Regions from separate parts of the Nocardioides pakistanensis genome, predicted to be linked through region 1. Evidence: predicted binding sites of a transcription regulator. Region 1 holds the regulator's gene; the other holds the start of a gene.

Region 1 (7,489 bases):
CGGCCTCGAGCGTCGGCAGCTCCAGCGTGGTGCCGAGCGCGGCGGCGGTCATCGGGACGGTGACCGTGCAGAGCAGGTCGTTGCCGTGGCGGGTGAAGACCTTGTGCTCGGCGACCTGGATCTCGACGTACAGGTCGCCGGCCGGCCCGCCACCGGGACCCACCTCGCCCTGCCCGGACAGCTGGACCCGGGTGCCGGTGTCGACGCCGGCGGGGATCTTCACGTTGAGGGTGCGCCGCGAGCGGACCCGGCCGTCGCCGGAGCACTCCCGGCAGGGCTCGGGGATGATCGTGCCGTAGCCGCGGCAAGCCGCGCACGGGCGCATGGTGCGGATCTCGCCGAGGAAGGACCGCTGCACCTGGTGCACCTCGCCCCGGCCGTGGCAGGTCTGGCAGGTGACCGGCTCCGAGCCGGGGGCGGCGCCCGAGCCGGAGCAGACCGTGCACAGCACGGCCGTGTCGACCTTGAGCTCGTGGGTGCTGCCGAACGCGGCCTCGGCGAGGTCGACCTCCAGCCGGATCAGGGCGTCCTGCCCGCGGCGGACCCTGGGACGCGGACCGCGGCCGGCCCCGGCGGCGCCACCACCGGCACCACCGAAGAAGGCGTCCATGATGTCGGTGAACGAGAAGCCCGCACCCTGGCCGAAGCCGCCGGCACCGGCGCCACCGAACGGGTCACCACCGAGGTCGTACATCCGCCGCTTCTCGGGGTCGGAGAGCACCTCGTAGGCCCGGGTGACGTCCTTGAACCGCTCCTGGGTCTCCGGGTCGGGGTTCACGTCAGGGTGCAGCTGACGCGCCAGCCGGCGGTAGGCCTTCTTGATCGCGTCTGCATCGGCGTCGCGGGAGACACCGAGGGTCTCGTAGAGGTCCTGGCTCACAGTGGTTACTCAGCTCATCCTTCGTCGAGAATCTTCGACACGTAGCGGGCCACGGCTCGCACGGTGGCCATCGTGCCGGGGTAGTCCATGCGGGTCGGGCCCACGATGCCCAGCGTCGCGAGAGCCTCCTCGCCGGGTCCGTAGCCGGTGGCCACGACCGAGGCCGACGTCAGCTCCTGGTAGGGCACCTCGTGGCCGATCCGCACCGTCAGCGTCGACGGCGAGGTGGCCTCCCCGAGCAGCTTGAGCAGCACGACGTGCTCCTCGAGCGCCTCGAGCATCGGCTTGATCGAGGCGTCGAAACCGTCCCCGAACCGGGCGAGGTTGGCCGTGCCGCCCACCACGACCCGCTCGTCGGAGCGGTGGTCGGACATCGCCTCGACGAGCGCGGCGGCGACGACCGACACCGGCGGGCGGTCGCCGGCCTCGAACTCCCCGGGCACCGCGCCCACGCGCTCCGCGGCATCGGCCAGCTTCTCCCCCGAGGCGGCACGGTTCAGCGCCGTGCGCACCCGGCCCACGGTCTCCTCGTCGAGCGGTTCGGGCAGCTCGACCACGCGCTGCTCGACACGGCCGGTGCTCAGGATCAGCACCAGCAGCAGGCGGGTGCCGGTCAGCGTGACCAGCTCGACGTGGCGGACCGTGGAGCGCGACAGCGTGGGGTACTGCACGATCGCGACCTGGCGGGTCAGCTGGGCGAGCAGCCGGACGCTGCGTTGGACGACGTCGTCGAGGTCGACCGCGCCCTCGAGCAGCGTGGTGATCGCACGCTTCTCGGCCGCCGACAGGGGCTTGACCTGGCTGAGCCGGTCCACGAAGAGGCGGTAGCCCTTGTCCGTCGGGATCCGGCCGGCGCTCGTGTGCGGCTGCATGATGAAGCCCTCGTCCTCGAGCGCGGCCATGTCGTTGCGCACCGTCGCCGGGGAGACCCCCAGCTGGTGCCGCTCGACCAGTGCCTTGGAGCCGACCGGCTCCTGGGTGGACACGTAGTCCTCGACGATCGCGCGGAGGACGGCGAGCCTGCGGTCCTCGACCATCTCTCGCCTCCTTGCCCGACAGACCGGCGCCGACGCCTCGCCCGAGGCGGTCTGGCACTCACATGCTCCGAGTGCCAATGCTACTAGCCCGCGGTGCGAGCGGCAGAATCGGCGGACGTAGGGTTTCGTCCATGACCGCACCCGAGTCGCACCCCGGCTTCGAGATCGCCCAGGACGCCGGCTTCGTCGAGGTCGCCGACCGGTGCTGGGTGGCGCGGCACCGCCTCGCCGACGTCAACGTCGGGCTCGTCGGCGGCCGCAACGGCCTGGTCGTGATCGACAGCCACTCCTCCGCCGGCACCGCGCGCGGTGTCCTCGACCAGGTCCGCGCTCTAGGCGCCGGCGACGTGGTCGCCGTGGTCAACACCCACGCGCACTGGGACCACGTGCTCGGCAACGCCACTCTCGTGGAGGCGTACGACGGTCCGCCCGTCGTCGCGCACGAGGAGACCGCCGCCGTCCTCCGCGACCACGCACAGGAGCTCCTCGAGGCGGCCGGCCGGCACACCGACGTCACGGGCACCGAGGTGCTCGTGCCGGACCGGACGTTCTCCTCGGCGAAGGTGATCGACCTCGGCGACCGGATCGTCGAGGTCTTCCACCCCGGTCGTGGCCACACCGCCGGCGACGTGGTGGTGCACGTCGGCGACGCGGACGTCGTCTACGCCGGCGACCTGGTCGAGGAGTCCGCCGAGCGCGCCGGCTTCGGCGACGACTGCTTCCCGCTCGACTGGCCGGTCACCCTCGACCTGCTGATCGGGATGCTCGGCTCGGGCACCGTGGTGGTCCCCGGGCACGGGCTGCCGGTCGGCAAGGAGTTCGTGATGCACCAGCGCGCCAGCATCGGCGTGGTGGCCGAGATGATCCGGGACCTGTCGGGTCGCGGCATGAAGCCGGCCGAGATGGGCTCCTCCGCGGAGTGGCCCTATCCGGTCGAGGAGCTTCAGCACGCCTTCGTCCGGGGGGTGGCACACCTCCCCCGCGCCGAGAGACGGTCGCTGCCGCTGCTGTGACGGCCGGCCGGCGCGTCGTACCCCACAGGGGCTCTTCGCGGACGGCGCGTCGCCCTCCGCAACGCCCGCAGCCCACCTAGCGTTGGGGACCATGTCCTTCGATCGATACGGCTCCGACGTGCTCAACACCGACTGGCGCGCACCCAAACGCGGGCGTTCGGTCGAGATCGCAGCCGACAAGGGGCTCGTGGTCGAGGAGGTGACCACCGACTGGTGCGGCGAGATCGTCGCCGTGGACCGTGACCTGATGACGGTCACCCTCGAGGACCGGCGCGGCAAGCGGCGCACCTTCCCGCTCGGGCCGGGCTTCCTCCTCGAGGGCGTCCCGGTGATCCTCACCCCGTCTCTCCGCAAGGGCCCCGGCCAGAAGACGCACACCGCCTCCGGCTCGATCGCCGTGCCCGGCACCAAGGCGCGCGTCGCACGCGCGAGCAGGATCTTCGTCGAGGGCCGCCACGACGCGGAGCTCGTCGAGAAGGTGTGGGGAGACGACCTGCGGATCGAGGGCGTCGTGGTGGAGTACATCGAGGGGGTCGACGACCTCGCCGAGCAGCTCCGCGACTTCCGGCCCGGCCCCGAGCGCAAGGTCGGTGTGCTCGTCGACCACCTCGTCACCGGGTCCAAGGAGAGCCGGATCGCCCAGTCGATCGCCCGGTCCCCGGTCGGCAAGCACGTGCTGATCGTCGGTCACCCGTTCGTCGACATCTGGCAGGCGGTCAAGCCCGACCGGCTCGGGATGAAGCAGTGGCCGGTGATCCCGCGCAACGTCGAGTGGAAGCGCGGCGTGTGCCAGAGCCTCGGCTGGCCGCACCGGGACCAGGCCGACATCGCGCGAGCCTGGAAGCACATCTTGTCGAGAGTTCAGTCGTACGCCGACCTCGAACCCGCCCTCCTCGGTAGGGTCGAAGAGCTGATCGACTTCGTCACCGTCGACTGAGGAGCCACCATGTCCATGCCGCCTCCCCCGCCCGGTCCCGGCGGGAGCTACCAGCCGGGTCCCGGCATGCCCCCGCCCGGGCCTACGTCCGAGGAGCGCACGTGGGCCCTCGCCGCCCACATCGGCAGCCTGGTCGCGGCCTGGTTCGCGATGGGCTTCATCGCGCCGCTGGTGGTGCTTCTGGTCAAGGGCAAGGACTCGCCGTTCGTGCGCCGGCACGCCGTGGAGTCGCTGAACTTCCAGATCTCGCTGCTGATCTACCTGGTGATCAGCGTGATCCTGGCGTTCGTGCTGATCGGGATCTTCCTGCTCATCGCGCTCGGCATCTTCGCCCTCGTCGTGATCATCCTCGCCACGATGGCCGCCTCGAACGGACAGGACTACCGCTACCCGCTCAACATCCGCCTGATCTCCTGACCCACGGACCGGCGCCGCGCGCCGGTCAGGGCAGGAGGGCCCGGACGACCGCGTCGGCCAGCAGCCGTCCCCGCAGCGTGAGCACGACCCGGCCCTGCGCCAGTGCGCCGGGCTCGACCAGGCCGTCCTCGACCTGGGCCGGCAGGGCGCGCCGACCCGCCTCGTCGAGCACGTCGATCGCCAGACCGTCTCGGAGCCGAATCTCCAGCAGCACGCGCTCCACGCGGCGGGTCTCCTCGTCGAGGGTCTCCCGGCCGTGCGCCGGGCTGGCACCTGACCCGATCCGGTCGGCGTAGGCGGCCGGGTGCTTGACGTTCCACCAGCGCACCCCGCCGACGTGGGAGTGGGCGCCGGGACCCACGCCCCACCAGTCCGCGCCGGTCCAGTACAGCTCGTTGTGCCGGCACCGGGTCGCCGGCGAGGTCGACCAGTTGGACACCTCGTACCAGCCGAGCCCGGCCGCCGTGAGCCGCTCCTCCGCAGCGAGGTACTTGTCGGCCAGGTCGTCGTCGTCGGGCATCGGCACTTCGCCCCGACGGATCCGCCTGGCCAGCGCCGTGCCCTCCTCGACGATCAGGGCATAGGCCGAGAGGTGGTCCGGGGCGCACCCGAGCGCACTGTCGAGGGAGGCCTCCCAGTCGGCGAGGCTCTCCCCCGGTGTGCCGTAGATCAGGTCCAGGCTGACCTCGTCGAAGCCGGCCTCGCGCGCCCACGACACCACCTGTGGCACACGGGCCGGGTCGTGGGTCCGGTCGAGCACCTCGAGCACGTGCGGCACCGCGGACTGCATGCCGTACGAGATCCGGTTGATGCCGCCCTCCCGGAGCACGGCAAGGTCCGCGGGCGCGACGCTGTCGGGGTTGGACTCCGTGGTCACCTCAGCGCCCGGCACGAGGCCGAACTCCTCGTCGACCACCGCGACGATCCGTGCCAGGTCCCGCGACGGGAGGAGGGTCGGCGTACCTCCGCCGAAGAAGACGGTGTGCACCGGCAGCTCCGCCGCGCCGAGGACCTTGCGGGCGAGGCGGATCTCCTCGATCGCAGAGTCGGCGTAGGACGAGCGCGACACCCCGCCGCCGAGCTCGGAGGCCGTGTAGGTGTTGAAGTCGCAGTAGCCGCAGCGCACCGAGCAGAACGGGACATGCACGTAGAAGCCGAACGGCCGCGTCCCCGCCGAGGCGAGCGCGGACTCCGGAAGGGCCCCGTCGAGGGGCGCGGGATCGCCGTCGGGCAGGGCGGAGGGCACCGGACAATCCTAGGGAGGACCGCCAACCGGTCCGGCGGGAGACGACGAAGGCGCCGCCCCGGCCGGGACGGCGCCTTCGCGGGCGTTCGCGAGACCGCGGTCACTCGCGGTAGAGCGCGTCGATCTGCTCCTTGTAGTTCTGCTCGACGACCTTGCGCTTGACCTTCATCGACGGGGTCAGCTCCCCGGACTCGACGGTGAGGTCGTGGTCGAGCAGGATCCACTTCTTGATGGTCTCCCAGCGGTTGAGCCGCTTGTTCAGCGTCTCGACGTAGTCCGCAACCATGTCCTTGACCTTCTGCGAGGAGACGATCTCGGCGTACGACGCACCCGCCATCCCGTTGTGCGTGGCCCACTCGGCCATCGCGTCGGGGTCGAGGGTGATCAGCGCGACGCAGTAGTTGCGGTCGTTGCCGTGCACCAGGAACTGGCTGGCGTAGGGGCAGATCGCCTTGAACTGCGACTCGATCGAGGACGGCGCGATGTACTTGCCGCCCGAGGTCTTGAACAGGTCCTTCTTGCGGTCGGTGATCTTGAGGAAGCCGTCGGCGTCGATCTGCCCGATGTCACCGGTGTGGAGCCAGCCGTCCTTGAGGGTCTCGGCGGTCTGCTCGGGCAGGTTGTGGTAGCCGTCCATGACGCCGGGGCCCTTGATCAGGACCTCGCCGTCCTCGGCGATCTTGACCTCGCTGCCGTGGAAGACCAGGCCGACGGTGCCGAACTTGTAGTTCTCCGGACGGTTCACGAACGACCCGGCCGAGGTCTCGGTGAGGCCGTAGCCCTCGAGGATGAGGATGCCGGCGACGTGGAACCACTCAGCGACCTCCTGGTTCAGCGCGGCCGCACCGGAGATGAAGAAGCGGACCCGGCCCCCGAAGCGCTCGCGGATCTTGGCGAACACCAGCTTGTCGAACAGCGCGTGCTGCTTGGCCAGGAGGAACGGCACGGGCTTGCCCTCGAGCTTGAGGGCACGGACCTTCTTGCCGACCTCGAAGGCCTTGTTGAACAGCTTCTCCTTGATGCCGCCCTCAGTCTGCTGCATCGTGATGATCCGGCCGTGGGCCTTCTCGAAGATGCGGGGGGCCGCGCCCATGAAGGTCGGGCGTACGACGGCGAGGTTCTCGATGATCTTGTCGACCCGGCCGTCGACGGCGGTGGCGAAGCCGCAGGCGAGCTGGGTGGAGAGCAGGACCTTGCCGAAGGAGTGAGCCATCGGCAGCCACAGGAACTGCAGGTCGTTCTCGTCGAGGATGCCCTGCGCCTGGATCGCCGCGCCCTCGTAGGTCCACGACGAGTGACGCAGCCGCACGCCCTTGGGCCGGCCGGTGGTGCCGGAGGTGTAGATCAGCGTGGCGAGCGCGTCGGGCTTGGTCTCCGCGACCCGCTTCTCGATGATGGCGGGCTCCTTGGCGAGGTACTCCTCGCCGAGCCGCTCGAGGTCGTCGAGGGTGATCACCCAGTCACCGTCGGGGGCGCCGTCGAAGGTGACGACCTTGGCCAGGTGCGGGAGCTCGGAGCGGTGCATGGTGAGCTTGGCGATCTGCTCGTCGTCCTCGGCGAACACCACGCGGCACTCGGAGTCGGCCAGGATGTAGGCGACGTCCTCGTCGATCGTGGAGGGGTAGACCGTGGTCGTCGCCGCGCCGGCGCACATGATCGACAGGTCGGCCAGGATCCACTCGTAGCGAGTGGCGGCTGCGATGCCGACGCGCTGCTCGGGCTCGATGCCGAGGGAGACCAGGCCCGCCGCCAACCGGGTGACCTTGTCACCGGTCTCCTTCCAGGTCACCGACTCCCACTTGTCGCCCTTCGGGAACCGGTAGGCCTCACGGTTGGGGCTGCTCTCGACCCGGTCGAAGAACTGGCGCCCCACGTTCGCGGGACGGTCCTCGATCCCGCTCAGGTCGTGGCTGACGGTGCTCTGAGACATCGCTCTCCCTGTTCATACCTGCAGCACGC
Region 2 (7,489 bases), on a different contig from region 1:
CGACACCGGCCTGTTCACGATGGAGCGCGGCCGGCACCGGGTGCTGGTCAACCTCTCCGCGGCCGAGGTGCGCACCGAGGCCGTCGGCGAGGTGCTGCTGAGCTGGGAGCCGGGGGTCGCCGTGGTCGACGGTGTCGTGGAGGTGCCGCCGCACTGCGCCGTGGTCGTCGGTCCGTGACCCGTCGCTCGCGCCCGCACCCGCTGGCCTGTAAGGATCGACCGATGACCATCCGCCGCGCCTCCGTCGCCTCGCTCGTGCTCGGCCTGCTGCTCAGTGCCTGCACGCTCGGCGGCGCGAGCGACGACGGGGTCGGTTCATCGCCGGCCGCCGAGCTGTCCGGCGCCCAGGCCCGCGACCGGCACGCCGCCCGGGACCGGGTCACGCTCGCCGCGATGAGCGCCCGGGTGAGCGGACAGGTCCACGCGCCGGAGCCGGCCACCACCGGCTGGGGCCCGACGGTCGCCGAGCTGCGGCGCGCGCGCCGGATCGCGGCCCGGCTGCCGCTGGCGAAGCTCGCAGGCCAGGTCATCGTGGCCGAGTACGACGGGCGCCGGGCGCCGACCGGGCTGGTGAACGGGCTGCACCTCGGCGGCGTGATCGTCATGGCCGACAACATCGGCGGCACCGCCGCGCTGCGCCGCAGCAACCGCGCCCTGCAGGCTGCCGCTCGTGACGCCGGCCGCCGCTGGCCGGTGTTCATCGGGGTCGACCAGGAGGGCGGCATCGTCGAGCGGGTCAAGGGCGCCGCGACCCGGTTCCCGACGTTCATGAGCACCGGCGCCGCCGGCAACGCCACCCTCTCCCGCCGGGCCGCGGCGGCCAGCGGCGCCGAGCTGCGCAACCTCGGGTTCAGCGTCGTGTTCGCCCCCGATGCCGACGTCACCTCCGGGCCCGACGACCCGACCATCGGATCGCGCTCGGCGAGCAGCCGGCCGAAGGTGGTCGCCCGCCAGATGAACGCCGCCGTCGACGGCTACCTCAGTGCCGGCGTCGTCCCGGTGGTCAAGCACTTCCCCGGGCACGGCTCGGTGACCGCCGACAGCCACGTCGAGCTCCCCGTGCAGCGCAAGACGTTGCGGCAGCTGCGAGCCGGCGACCTCGTGCCGTTCCGCTCGGCTGTCGAGCAACGGGTGCCGTCGGTGATGGTCGCCCACATCGACGTGCGTGCGGTCGACCCGCGGACGCCCTCGACGGTGTCGCGCAAGGTGGTCACCGGGCTGCTGCGCCGCGACCTCGGGTTCTCCGGCCTCGTGGTCAGCGACGCGATGAACATGGCCGCGGTCGCGAACCGGTTCTCCAGCGGCGAGGCCGCGGTCAGGGCGCTGGCCGCCGGTGTCGACGTCGTGCTGATGCCCCCGGACCCGCGGGCCGCCCGCGACGCGATCGTCGGCGCGGTGCGGAGCGGGCGGCTCTCCCGCGGCCGGGTCGAGTCGGCGGCCGCTCGCCAGATCGCGGTGCTCCTGCACCAGCGCGCGACCGAGCCGTCGCTGACCCGCCGGCCCGGGACGAGCGGGCGAGCGTCGTACCTGCTCTCGGCGGGGGCGGCGACGGTCGTCGCCGGACCGTGCCGGGGCAGGCTGGTCGGCGGCGCCGTGCGCGCGACCGGCCCGGCCGACGCCGTCGCCCGGTTCGACGCGGCCGCGCGGGCTGCGGGACTGCGGACCGGTGCAGGCACCGAGGTCGCCCTCATCGGCTACCGGGGCGGAGCACGTTTCGCCGACGTGGTGGTCAGCCTGGACACGCCCTACGTGCTCGGGCGCAGCTCGGCGCGGGTGGCGAAGCTCGCGATGTACGGCGACACCCCCGGCGCGATGAAGGCACTGGTGCGTGTCCTGCTCGGCAAGGCGCGGGCGCCGGGTCACCTCCCGGTGCCGGTCACGGGCGTCCAGCGCACCGGCTGCTGACCGGGCCCTCGGGCCTGCGCCGGGCCGTCAGCCGAGCGAGTACTCCAGCACCAGCTCGTACCCGTCCTCGCTGTGACCGGCGATCCGCAGCTGCCCCTCGCCCCGGAGTCCGGCCAGCTCGCCGGTGCCCATGCCGGGGAGCACCTCGACGCGCACCGTGACCGCATCCGCGTCGTGCTCGCCCACGTGCCGGAGCACGAACGAGCCCTCGCGGCCCTCCAGCGAGCCGGTGACGTGCTCGAGGCCGAACGCCGGGGCCGAGCCCGGGTGGTAGGCCAGCAGGTAGGCCATCGTCGAGGAGCCGACGAGGTCGCCGGTGTAGGTGTAGCCCGCCTCCACCCGGCTCATCCCGCGGGTGGGGGTGTAGACCTCGCCGTGCCGGGTCCCCGTCCCGTCGATGTCGACCAGCGTGGTCTCTGACCACGACGAGACCTGGAACCGCGTGACTGCCTGGTGTGTGTAGGTGATGGTGTCCATGCCGGCCAACCTAGGAACCGCCGGAGACCCGGTCTTGAACAAACGCGACGACTAGCATCGGGGCTCGTGAGCACCGGCGAGAGCGTCCCGCGGGGGAGGCCCGAGGCGATCGTGCGGCCGCGCGCGGGCGCGGAGGTGTTCCGCGTCGAGCGGTTCGCGCCACGACCCGAGCTGGCGGAGTACGTCGACTACCACTGGCTGGTGCACTGGGACGTGCCGGGACGACACCGTCAGGAGGTCGTGCCGCAGCCGCGGGTGCACGTCGCGGCCGAGCACGGTCGGCTGCTCGTGCACGGCCTCAGCCGAGAGCCGTTCGAACGGGTTCTCACCGGCTCTGGGCTCGTCCTCGGGACCGCCTTCCACCCCGCCGGCTTCCGGCCGCTGCTGACACGGTCCGTGGGGAGCATCGCCGAGACGGTGCTCCCAGGGCACGAGGTGCTGGGGGTGGACGACCGGGCGGCGGCGGAGCGGATCCTCGCCGACGGGCCGGCCGAGGAGCTCGTGCGAGCCATCGAGGACTACCTGCTGGAGACCTGTCCGGAGCCCGACGAGACCGCCCGACGCGTGCGCGGCCTGGTGGAGGAGGCCGAACGCCGCCACGACCTCCGCCGGGCCGAGGACCTGGCAGCAGTCGCCGGCACCAGCCTGCGCTCGCTGCAGCGGCTGTTCACCGAGTACGTCGGCGTCGGCCCCAAGTGGGTGATCCAGCGGTTCCGCATCCTCGAGGCCGCGGCGGCTGCGACGGGTGACCGGCCCGTCGACTGGTCCGCACTCGCGCAGGAGCTCGGCTTCAGCGACCAGGCCCACCTCACCCGGGCGTTCCGCCAGGTGGTGGGCTCCCCGCCGGAGACCTACCGCCGCGATCCCGCTACCTGAGCCGCCCGGACGTCCCGACGGGTCAGCGCACCGGGCGGACCAGCAGTGCGGTGCCCTTGCCCGCCACCCGGGTGAGTACGACGGTCGCCTCGGCGTCGCCCTTCAGCGCCAGCCGGCGCCGGAGCTCCTCGGGCACCACGTCGACACCGCGCTTCTTGATGGTCAGCCGGCCGATGCCGCGCAGCCGCAGCGCGGCCTTGAGCGCCTTCTCCTTGTAGGGCAGCTCCTCGAGCACCTCGTAGCTGCGGGCGAACGGCGTGGTGAACCCGGAGTCGCTGGTGACGTAGGCGATGTGCTCGTCGACCAGCCCGCCGTGCACGCCGGCGGCGACCGCGGTGACCAGCCCGGCCCGGATCACCGCGTCGTCGGGCTCGTAGAGGTACCTGCCCACCGCCCGCACCGACCGGTCACCGGGGTCGTCCTCGTCGGTGATGCTCGCCAGGCCGGTCGGCCGGACCACCGTCGCGCGACGGGTGACGGTCGCCAGCTGCGGCGACCACAGCGAGGCCTCCTTCAGGTCGCCGTCGTCGCTGACCCACTCGGCCTCGACGCCGGGCGGCACCAGGTCGTGCGGGATGCCGGGGGCGACCTTCACGACCGAGGGCCGGTGGAGCAGCCGCTCGACGAACGACCAGGGCGGTGCGTAGGCGTCGACGTCGAACACCCGGCCGCGGTCGGTGCGCCGCGCGGGGTCGGCGAAGACCACGCCGAAGGCGGTCAGGTCCAGCGCCTCGGCGTCGGCGACCTGCACCGCCCCGCCGAGCCCGAGCGCCGTGAGGTTGGCGCCCGCGACGGCCACCCGCAACGGGTCCCGGTCGATGCCGGCGGCGGTGAGCCCGGCCCGCGCGAACGCGACCAGGTCGCCGCCGATACCGCAGCCGACGTCCAGCACGGAGGCGGGGGCGGCTGCGGCGACGCGTGCCGCACGGTGCTCGGCGACCCGCAGCCGGGTGGCCTGCTCGAGCCCCTCGGGGGTGAAGTACATCGAGACGGCGAGATCGCCGAACTTATCGCGCGCCCGGAGCCGGAGCTCGACCTGGGTCATCGCCGCGGCCACCTGCTCAGGGGCGGCCTCGCGGCGCAGCACCTCGGCCGCGGGCAGGGCGCCGGCCGGGCGGCCGTCGTACACCTCTGCGGCCCGGGCGAGCAGGCCCTGTCCGTCTGCGGAGAGCAGCCATCGGAACGCGTCGAGATCCACGACCATGCAGTCTGGCACTCGACTTGACCGAGTGCTAATCGCGTCATAGATTCGCACTTAGCACTCTCCCCTGGAGGGTGCCAGCTTGCAGGACGTGCGACCCCCGCGACGGCGTGCGACCGACGCAAGCACCCCATCTGCCATGTGAACTCTCGAAACACGAGAAAGTGGAGGTCGACATCGTGTCGGTCAACATCAAGCCGCTCGAGGACCGCATCGTCGTCAAGCCGCTCGACGCCGAGCAGACCACGGCTTCCGGCCTGGTCATCCCCGACACCGCCAAGGAGAAGCCGCAGGAGGGCGAGGTCATCGCCGTCGGTCCCGGCCGATTCAACGAGGACGGTGACGAGCGGATCCCGATGGACATCAACGTCGGCGACAAGGTCATCTACAGCAAGTACGGCGGCACCGAGGTGAAGTACTCCGGCGAGGAGTTCCTCATCCTGTCCGCCCGCGACGTGCTCGCGGTCATCGGCTGACCTGGGCTCCACCAGCCGACAGCACGATCTCTTCGACACCGCCCCGGGCGGCCCAACGACTCGGTCAGGAACCTGACACGTCCGGGCCCTCGGGGCTGTGTCGTCCAACAGCCGACCGGAAAGGTTGAAGTCTCACGATGCCGAAGATTCTTGAGTTCGACGAGCACGCACGTCGCTCGCTCGAGCGAGGTGTGGACACCCTCGCCAACGCCGTCAAGGTGACCCTGGGCCCCAAGGGCCGCTACGTCGTCCTGGACAAGAAGTGGGGCGCGCCGACCATCACCAACGACGGTGTGACCGTCGCGCGCGAGGTCGAGTGCGACGACCCGTTCGAGAACCTCGGTGCGCAGCTGTGCAAGGAGGTTGCCACCAAGACCAACGACGTCGCCGGTGACGGTACGACGACCGCGACCGTGCTCGCGCAGGCGATGGTCCACCACGGCCTGCGTGCGGTCGCCGCGGGGGCGAACCCGATGGGCCTCAAGCGCGGCATGGACCTCGCCGTCGAGGCCGTCGGCAACGCCCTGCGCGACGCCGCCCGCGACGTCGACTCCAAGGAGGACATGGCCGCCGTCGCGACCGTCTCCTCGCGCGACGCGGTGATCGGTGAGCTGATCGCCGAGGCCTTCGACAAGGTCGGCAAGGACGGTGTGATCACCGTCGAGGAGTCCAACACGATGGGCACCGAGCTCGACTTCACCGAGGGCATGCAGTTCGACAAGGGCTACATCTCGCCCTACTTCGTCACCGACGCCGAGCGGATGGAGGCCGTCCTCGACGACCCGTACATCCTGCTGCACCAGGGCAAGATCTCCGCGATCGCCGAGCTGCTCCCGCTGCTGGAGAAGGTCATCCAGGCCGGCAAGCCGCTGTTCATCCTCGCCGAGGACGTCGAGGGCGAGGCGCTCTCGACCCTGGTGGTCAACAAGATCCGCGGCACCTTCACCGCCGCCGCGGTCAAGGCTCCCGCCTTCGGTGACCGCCGCAAGGCGATGATGCAGGACATCGCGACGCTCACCGGCGGCCAGGTGGTCTCCCCGGAGGTCGGCCTCAAGCTCGACCAGGTCGGCCTCGAGGTGCTCGGCCAGGCCCGCCGCGTGGTGATCACCAAGGACAACACCACGATCGTCGACGGCGCCGGCAAGCCCGACGAGGTCGACGCCCGCGTCAACCAGATCAAGGCCGAGATCGAGAACACCGACTCCGACTGGGACCGCGAGAAGCTCCAGGAGCGTCTGGCCAAGCTCGCCGGCGGTGTCTGCGTGATCCGCGTCGGCGCGGCCACCGAGGTGGAGCTCAAGGAGAAGAAGCACCGCATCGAGGATGCCGTCTCCGCGACGCGCGCCGCGATCGAGGAGGGCATCGTCGCCGGCGGTGGCTCGGCCATCGTCCACGCCGTCTCCGTGCTCGGGGACAACCTCGGGCTGACCGGTGACGAGGCGATGGGTGTCAACGTGGTCCGCGTGGCCGCGGACGAGCCGCTGCGCTGGATCGCCGAGAACGGTGGCGAGAACGGCTACGTCATCGTCGCGAAGGTTCGCGAGGCCGGGCCCGGCAACGGCTACAACGCCGCCACCGGTGAGTACGGCGACCTCGTCGCGCAGGGCGTCCTCGACCCGGTCAAGGTCACCCGCTCGGCGCTGGTCAACGCCTCGTCGATCGCGGGCATGCTGCTGACGACCGAGACCCTCGTCGTCGAGAAGCCCGAGGACGAGGACGAGGCTGCTGCCGCCGCCGGAGCCGGTCACGGCCACGGCCACGGTCACTGACGGCTCGCACGCACGTCCGAACGCCGCTCGCGCCCCACGGGGCCGGGCGGCGTTCGCCGTTCCGGCATCCTCTCCACCCCAAGTAACGCGGGGTTATGGACGCTGAACACGCGGCATGACGCCGGCGTTGCGTCCAGAACGCGAGGGGAGTGCGGCGACGACGACCGCCGCCGCGGGCGCGGGGCAACTGGGTAAAAACGGGGCCAACGGTCTCGAGCCGACCTAGTCTGCCGATCATGACCGTCCGTCGCCGTCTTGGTGCCGGGCTGCTCGGGGCACTGGCGCTCGTCGTTGCCACGCTGCCCCTCGCGGGCGTGCCCCTGTCCCCGGCCACCGCCGCGACGACGGTGACCGTCGGAGCCGACCTGAGCGCCTCAGGACCGCCGACCCAGGACTGCGGCGCCCAGACCTGCAACGTGCTTCAGTCCGAAGGCCCCGGGCGAACCCTGGTCACCGCGACCGGCACCGCGAAGAAGCTGCGCGTGCGTCACGGCGCGGTGGCGAGTGGCGGTGCCCTGATGAGCAGCGACGTAGCGGTGGTGGTGCTGACCCGCAGCGGGAGCAGCTACACCGTGGTGCGGGTCGGTGCCGCCGGCTCCCTGCCGGTTTCCACCGACCCCGACCGGGTCACCGAGCTGCCGGTCAACCTGCCGGTCCAGGCCGGGCAGTACCTCGCACTGCGGGTCTCGAGCGCCTGGGCCGGTTCCGAGGTGGACGTGCTCGGCGCCGGGTCCTCAGGCGACGTCGCCGCGGTCCGCTCCGACAACCACCAGTCCGGCACGCTC

Evidence for each region. Region 1 encodes HrcA, which represses chaperone genes, less so after heat shock. Its sites were predicted from a motif close to TTGGCACTCGNNNNNNNCGAGTGCCAA; they were not measured.
Region 2: groES (co-chaperone GroES) is a predicted target of HrcA. The motif match lies at 4,468-4,494, and genes of this name have one in related genera.

The regions. Positions count from the first base shown of each region.
Region 1 covers NZ_BAAGUV010000034.1:199,773-207,261, forward strand. Annotated here, with positions in the region: gene dnaJ (molecular chaperone DnaJ) at 1-880, opposite strand, end outside; gene hrcA (heat-inducible transcriptional repressor HrcA) at 895-1,917, opposite strand; gene ACYVIH_RS14480 (MBL fold metallo-hydrolase) at 2,049-2,930, shown strand; gene ACYVIH_RS14485 (DUF3097 domain-containing protein) at 3,022-3,867, shown strand; gene ACYVIH_RS14490 (DUF4870 domain-containing protein) at 3,877-4,284, shown strand; gene hemW (radical SAM family heme chaperone HemW) at 4,310-5,530, opposite strand; gene ACYVIH_RS14500 (AMP-dependent synthetase/ligase) at 5,631-7,460, opposite strand.
Region 2 covers NZ_BAAGUV010000074.1:184,770-192,258, forward strand. Annotated here, with positions in the region: gene treZ (malto-oligosyltrehalose trehalohydrolase) at 1-178, shown strand, start outside; gene ACYVIH_RS22310 (glycoside hydrolase family 3 N-terminal domain-containing protein) at 223-1,905, shown strand; gene ACYVIH_RS22315 (DUF3224 domain-containing protein) at 1,933-2,382, opposite strand; gene ACYVIH_RS22320 (helix-turn-helix domain-containing protein) at 2,449-3,258, shown strand; gene ACYVIH_RS22325 (class I SAM-dependent methyltransferase) at 3,281-4,456, opposite strand; gene groES (co-chaperone GroES) at 4,639-4,935, shown strand; gene groL (chaperonin GroEL) at 5,073-6,704, shown strand; gene ACYVIH_RS22340 (hypothetical protein) at 6,941-7,489, shown strand, end outside.